DNA from 2 places in the Microbacterium sp. NPDC089698 genome. Region 1 is predicted to be linked to the other one. Evidence: riboswitches for the same ligand, from Rfam matches in the RefSeq annotation. Region 1 holds a riboswitch; the other holds the start of a gene.
What was found. Region 1 has a riboswitch for thiamine pyrophosphate ahead of ACIPY5_RS16440 (ECF transporter S component). Riboswitches for the same ligand answer to the same signal wherever they lie in the genome.
Positions count from the first base shown of each region.

Region 2: linked by a shared signal. The riboswitch ahead of thiM (hydroxyethylthiazole kinase) and the one ahead of ACIPY5_RS16440 (ECF transporter S component) in region 1 are both predicted to bind thiamine pyrophosphate.

Region 1 is NZ_JBIVHE010000006.1:229,088-232,485, forward strand. Features, by position in the region: gene ACIPY5_RS16435 (D-alanyl-D-alanine carboxypeptidase family protein) at 84-1,808, opposite strand; TPP riboswitch at 1,916-2,025, shown strand; gene ACIPY5_RS16440 (ECF transporter S component) at 2,021-2,662, shown strand; gene ACIPY5_RS16445 (ABC transporter ATP-binding protein) at 2,664-3,398, shown strand, end outside.
Region 2 is NZ_JBIVHE010000007.1:283,742-287,139, reverse strand. Features, by position in the region: gene ACIPY5_RS18275 (bifunctional hydroxymethylpyrimidine kinase/phosphomethylpyrimidine kinase) at 1-578, opposite strand, end outside; gene thiM (hydroxyethylthiazole kinase) at 575-1,441, opposite strand; TPP riboswitch at 1,432-1,525, opposite strand; gene pheT (phenylalanine--tRNA ligase subunit beta) at 1,661-3,398, opposite strand, start outside.

The DNA.
Region 1 (3,398 bases):
GGGCGGAGGCCGCATCGCGTGGATGGAGGCGGCGGACCGGATCCCGGTCGCGTCCGGAACCGTGTTCCTGCCGGAACCGGTGCCTACTTCGTCAGGCCGAACAGCTCGAGGGGATGCGTGAGGCGCCACCAGAAGCTCGGACCGTTCAAGGCCGTGCGCAGTTCCAGCGGCACCGAGGTGGAGTCCAGCGGCCCCTTGAGGCTGAGCGTGCCCGCCTTCTCGCCGGCCTTCCACTCGTCGCCGAGAGAGAACTTCGTGGTCGCCGTCGCGGAGGCGCCGTTCCACAGCACGACCCGGGCGTTCTCAGCGGCCACGACCTGGGTGGTCTCGCCCCACGCCGTGTCGACGGTGCCGAGGGTCGCACCCTTCTCCACCGTCTGCGGCTGGTCCTTCAGGGCCGCCTCGAGGCCCGCGTACAGAGCCCGCGAGGCGTCGACCCGACCCGCATCGCTGTCCTGCCCGAGGGCCGCGACGTAGATCCGCACGGTGGCGTCGCCGTCCGGCACGTCCTTGGCCGAGAGCAGGTTGTAGCGGGTGTCGGCGCCGTCGCCGATCGTGCCGGTCTTGATTCCCACGATGCCGGCGTCGTCGATGAGCCCGTTGGTGTTCTTCACGACGCCCGCGCCGGGCAGTTCGACGCTCTTCTGCTTTACGATCCCGGCGATCACCGGGTTCTTCTCGGCGATCTGACCGAGCTGGATGAGTGCGCGCGGGGTCGCCACATTCCCGAAGTCGAAGCCGGAGGGGGTCACGACCGTGATGTCGGCGAGGTCGTGCTGGCTCAGCCACTGATTCGCAGCGGCCGCGTAGTTCTCATCCGAGCCCCACACCTCGCGGGCGAGACGGTCGGCGTAGTTGTTCGCCGAGCCGAGCAGGATCCCCTCGTACAGCTGGTACTGCGTGAGGGATCCGCCCACCGGGACGTCGAGCGCAGACTGATCCTGGCGGAGGTAGTCCCAGTAGTCGTCGCTGTCGGCCTGCGTGAAGGCGAAGGACGGACCCTGCTCGCCGGCCTTGAGCGGCATCTTGTCGAGCGAGGCGAGCACCGTCACGAGCTTCGTGATGCTCGCCATCGGCGCGTGCTGCTCGGCGGAGGCGATGGTGCCGATGCCGGCGACGCCCACGGCGGCGCTGCCCGTCGCCGGCCACGCGGCGGCAGCGGCGGGTGCGGCGGCGGGCTGGAACGCGACCGGGGACGCGACGGGCTGCACGGCGTTGAGCGGCCAGAGCGCGGTCGTGGCGCCGTACGCGATGACGAGGGCGAGCACCCCGCCCAGCGGCAGCAGCACGGCCGGGCGGGCGAGGCTGCGATGCGGGGCGTCGTCCAGCAGTGCGCGGGACGATGCTGCGGCGGCCGCGGCACCGCCGGTGCCGACCCGGGCCACGTCGACCCAGGCGAGCGCCGCGGTCGGGGCGCGGTCGGGGCCGCGGACGAGCGATGCCGAAGGCAGCGGCTGTGCCGTGCGGGTCGCGGCGGCGGGACCGGCGGCAGGTGATGCTGCGGGGGCGGGCCCCGGCGACGCAACGGGAGCGGGCGACGCGATGGGAGCGGGCGACCCGGCGCGGGGAGGGGCAGTGGGCGCGGAGGGGGCTTCTGCCGGCGCGGGGAACAGCGGCTCCGCCACGGGCGTCTCAGACACAGGGAACAAGGGCGCGGGCTCGGCCGGCTCGGATGCGGCGGGGAACAGTGCTGCCGGTTCCGGTGCGCGCTCGTCGATGGCCGCGCGGGAGGCGTCGGCAGCGGGTGCGTCGGCGTCGGCGATCTTCGGATCGACCTGGGCGGCCCCCGGACCGTCGTCATTGTTCACCCCCCTACCGTATCTGGCGGCCCTGTCAACAGCCGGTATCGCGGGCGTTCTCCCGTCACGCCGTGTGACGAGACGGTCGCCGGTGCGGTCCGGCGGGGCTAGGATGGGCGAATCACCACGGGAGTCCGGCGAGCCGGGCTGAGAGGGAGCGAATCGCGCTTCGACCGTCGAACCTGATCCGGATCATGCCGGCGCAGGGAGGAGCATTTCTCATGCATGCATCTGCAACCGCACAGAACGTGAACAACAGCGGGGCGGTCGCACGCCGCCTGAACTGGCGCGTCGTCGACATCGTCGTGGCCGCCGTGCTCGGCGTCGCGATCGGCCTGGTCTTCTGGGTCTGGAACACCATCGGTTACGCCTGGTTCACCGCGGCCGATGGCCTCACCCCCGGCCTCGGCGGCGTCGCCGTCGGGATCTGGCTGCTCGGCGGCGTGGTCGGCGGGCTCGTGATCCGCAAGCCCGGCGCCGCACTCGTCGTCGAGGTCGTGGCGGCGATCGTGTCGATGCTGATCGGCAACATCTGGGGCGTCTCCACGGTGCTCGAGGGCATCGCGCAGGGCCTCGGCGCCGAACTGATCTTCGCGATCTTCCTGTACCGCCGGTTCTCGCTGCCCGTCGCCGCCCTCGCCGGCGTCGGCGCGGCCGCGGGCGCATGGCTGTTCGAGCTGTTCTACGGCAGCTCGCCGAACATCCTGAAGTCCGTCGAGTTCAACACGATCTACCTCGGCGCCCTGGTCGTCTCGGGCGCGCTGCTGGCCGGCGTCCTCGGCTGGCTGCTCGTGCGCGCCCTCGCCGCGACCGGCGCTCTGAGCCGCTTCGCCGCCGGACGCGAGCTCCGCCGCGAGGTCTGACATGACCGCGGGTGCCGCTCGCGTCGTCGCGGACGGGTGGGGCTGGCGCTACGCCGGCCGCCGCCTGCCCGCGGTCAGCGACGTGACGTTCACGATCGAGCCGGGGGAGCGGGTGCTCCTGCTCGGTGCGTCGGGCGCCGGCAAGTCGACGCTCCTGACCGGCATGGCGGGCCTCCTCGGCGACGCCGAGGAGGGGGAGAGCCGCGGATCCCTGCAGGTCGACGGATCCGACCCGGAGCGTCGGCGGGGCAGGATCGGCCTCGTCCTGCAGGATCCGGACGCCGGCGTCGTGCTGAGCAAGGTCGGCGACGACGTGGCCTTCGGCTGCGAGAACCTCGGCGTGCCCGCGGAAGACATCCCCGCCCGCGTCGCCGAAGCGCTCGACGCCGTCGGCCTCGACGTGCCGCTGGACCGGCCCACGGCCGCGCTCTCCGGCGGTCAGAAGCAGCGGCTCGCGCTCGCCGGAGCCCTCGCCATGCGACCGGGACTCCTGCTGCTGGATGAGCCGACCGCCAACCTCGACCCCGACGGCGTGCAGGAGATCCGCGCGAGCGTCGAGCGCGTCGTGGCCGCCACCGGCGCCACGCTCGTCGTCATCGAGCACCGCACCGCCGTGTGGGCGGAGCTGATGACCCGGGTGATCGTGGTCGGCGCGGACGGCGGCCTGCTCGCCGACGGAACCCCGGACGAGGTGTTCCTGGTGCATGGTGAGGCCCTGGCGGAAGCAGGCGTCTGG
Region 2 (3,398 bases), on a different contig from region 1:
GCGACGCACGGCAGCGGGCTCGCGGCGGCGAACGCCGCGAAGCCCGCCACGCCGAGCGGCACGGGGTGGTCGGCCTTGGTGCTCGTGGGATGGATCACGCCCACCCCGAGGTAGTCCACGGTTCCGGAAGGGAGCGCCCGCACGGCGTCGAGGTGGGCGGGCGTGTTGGCGGTGAGACCCACGATCGCGTCCGGGCCGAGCACCGAGCGCGCCAGGAGCGGGGAGGCGTCGGACTGGCCGAGGTGGATCCCGTCGACGCGGGCGCCGCGGTGCCGCGCCGCCACGACGGCGTCGAGGCGATCGTCGACGACCAGCAGCGCCCGTCCCGCGATGACCTCGGAGAGCGCCACGAGCTGCTCCACGATCGACGCGTCGTCGGCGTCCTTGTCGCGCAGCTGCACGATCCGCACGCCGCCGGCGACCGCCGCGTCGACCACCGCAGCGATCCCGCGTGCTCCGCTCAGCACGGGATCCGTGACGAGGTAGAGGGCGAGGTCGTCGGTCTTCAGCCTTCTCCGGGCGACCTGCCGCGGCGCGACCGCGGCACGGGAGCCGGGGGCGAGGTCGGTCAGCGTCATGCCGCGACCCCTGCCGTCTCGGACCTGCCTGCGGCGACGCGGGCGCGGGCCGGGAGCGCATCCGGCCGGATCGCGGCGAGCGCGTCGAGCAGGGCGACCGCGAAGGATCCCGGACCCTCGGACCGCACCGCGGCGTCCTCGGCGGCGAGCGTGTAGACGAGCGTCGCCGCGGCGGCCGCGACCAGCGGGCTGTCGCCGGTCCGTCGTGCGGTGCCGAGGAACGCCGCCATCACGGCGCCGAGCGCGCAGCCGCCGCCGGTGACGCGCGTCAGCAGGGCGTCGCCGTTCGCGATGCGGATCTCGTGGCCGGCGTCGACGAGAAGGTCGACCGGGCCGGACACCGCCACCGCTCCCCCGGTGGTCCGGGCCAGCTCGCGGGCCGCGTCGGCCGCGGCCTCGGTGGCGTCCAGTGCATCCACACCGCGCCCGCCCTGGCTGCGACCGGCGAGGGCGAGGATCTCGGAGGCGTTGCCACGGATGACCGTGGGGCGCAGCGCGAGCAGATCCTGCGCCAGCGCGGTGCGCACCGGCAGTGCGCCGACCGCGACCGGATCCAGCACCCACGGCGTGCCGGCCGTGCGGGCGCCGCCGACGGCCTCGAGGCTCGCCGAGCGCTGCTCGGGGGTGGGCGTGCCGAGGTTCACCAGCAGTCCGGACGAGACCCCGGCGAACATGCCGGCCTCGCCCGTGATGTCCACCATCGCGGGTGCCGCGCCGAGCGCGAGCAGAACATTGGCGGTGAACCCGGTGACGACCGAGTTCGTGATGCAGTGCACGAGCGGCGGCTCCGCCCGCAGCTCGGCGAGAAGGTCCGCGGCGGATTCCACCACGGATTCGGACGACATTTCCAGACGCGCGCTCATCGCGACATCCCTTCGCTAGTACGACCTAGATCAGGTTCGACGGGTGTGTTCTCAGCCGCGGATGCGGCACCCCGTGTCACTGCCGGTCAGTCTAGCCAGGAACCGTCCGGGCTCGCCCGCGCCGGTCGCGCGACGGATGCACGATGAAGGAACGCCTGCACGAGGGATCCGCGGATCCGGTCGTGCAGGCGTTCCCCTGTCGTGCGTCTGTGTCGCGTCTCAGTCGCGGATCTGGGCCCCGAACCGCTCGGTCGCCACGGCGACGCCGGCGAGCTTCGCCTCGGTCGCCTCGGCGGCGGTCAGCGTGCGGTCGTCGGCCCGGAAGCGCAGCGCGAAGCTCAGGCTCTTGGCTCCGTCCGCGACGCCCTCGCCGCGGTAGTCGTCGACGAGGCGGACCGACTCGAGGAGCGCGCCCGCGCCCTCGGACAGGGCCGCGCTCACCTCGGCGGCGGGGATCCCGGCATCGACCACGAGCGACACGTCCTGCGTCGCGGCGGGGTAGGTCGACAGCGACGCGGCGACCACGCGCTCCCCCGCCAGCGCAAGGACGCCGTCCAGGTCGAGCTCGAGCACCACCGCGCGCCCGGGCAGGTCGGCATCCGCCGAGACCTGCGGGTGCAGCTCGCCGACGTAGCCCACCTCGGTCACGGAGCCCGTGGCGTCGCGCACCTGCAGCACGCCGGTGCGTCCCGGGTGCAGCGCCGCACGACGGCCCTGCACGACGTCGATCTCGACGCCGGCGGCATCCGCGATCACGCGCACGGCGTCGAGCGCCTCGCTGAGGCCGTACTCCTCGGCCGCCCGTCCCGGCTGGCGGGGGGTGACGTGACCGGTGAACAGCGCCGCGACGAGACGGGCCTGCGGCGGGATCGAGGCGTCGAGGGCCGCGAGGGTCTCGTCCGAGGGCTTGACGCCGAGCGGCGGCACCTCGTCGGTGCCGTAGACCACGCCCGGCTCGGGCAGGAACACGACGCCGGTCTCGAAGATCGCGAGATCCACGAGGCCGCGCGCGATGTTGCGGTGCGCGATCTGCAGCAGGCCGGGGAGCAGCGAACGGCGCAGGAACGGCGCCTGCCCGTCGAGCGGGTTCGCCAGGCGCACGCCGGGGAGGCTCTCCCCCGAGGCCGAGCCGTGCAGGTCGTTCTGCTCCTGCGTGGTGAACGGGAACGCCGGGGTCTCCACGAGTCCTGCGGCGGCCAGGGCGTTCGCGACGCGACGCCGGCCCTGCTGCAGGTCGGTGAGGCCGCGGCCGGACGGCGGCGTCGGCAGCACGGACGGGATCCGGTCCAGGCCGTGGATGCGTGCGACCTCCTCCGCCAGCGACCACTTGTCGGTGAGGTCGGGACGCCAGCTCGGCGGGATCACGTTCCACCCGGTCCCTGAGCCCGCCGAAGGGCCGACGGCCGTGACCTCGGCGCCGATCGTCTCGAGCGCGCCCGTCACCTCGGCGTCGGTGTAGTCGACGCCGATGAGTCCCTGCACGAAGCCGGCCGGGAGGTCGATGCCCTCGATGAAGACCTCGGCGAAGAGCGCGCCGCCTTCCTCGGTCAGCGTGCCGCCGGCGAGGTCGACCATGAGGTCCGCGACGCGACGCGCGGCCGCGAACGGGATGAGCGGATCGACACCGCGCTCGAAGCGCTTGGACGCCTCGCTGGGCAGCTTGTGCCGGCGGGCGGAGCGCGCGATCGTGATCGGGTCGAACGTCGCCGCCTCGATCAGCACGTTGCGCGTGGTCCCGCTCATCTCGGTGGTGCCGCCCCCCATGACGCCGGCGAGCCCGATCGGACCCGATCCGTCGGTGATGAGGAGGTCCTCGGCGTGCAGGATCCGCTCCTGGCCGTCGAGGGTGACCATCTTCTCGCCCTGCGCGGCGCGGCGGATCACGATGTTCCCGTCGAGCTTGTCCAGGTCGTAGCCGTGCACGGGGTTGCCGAGCTCGAGCATCACGTAGTTCGTG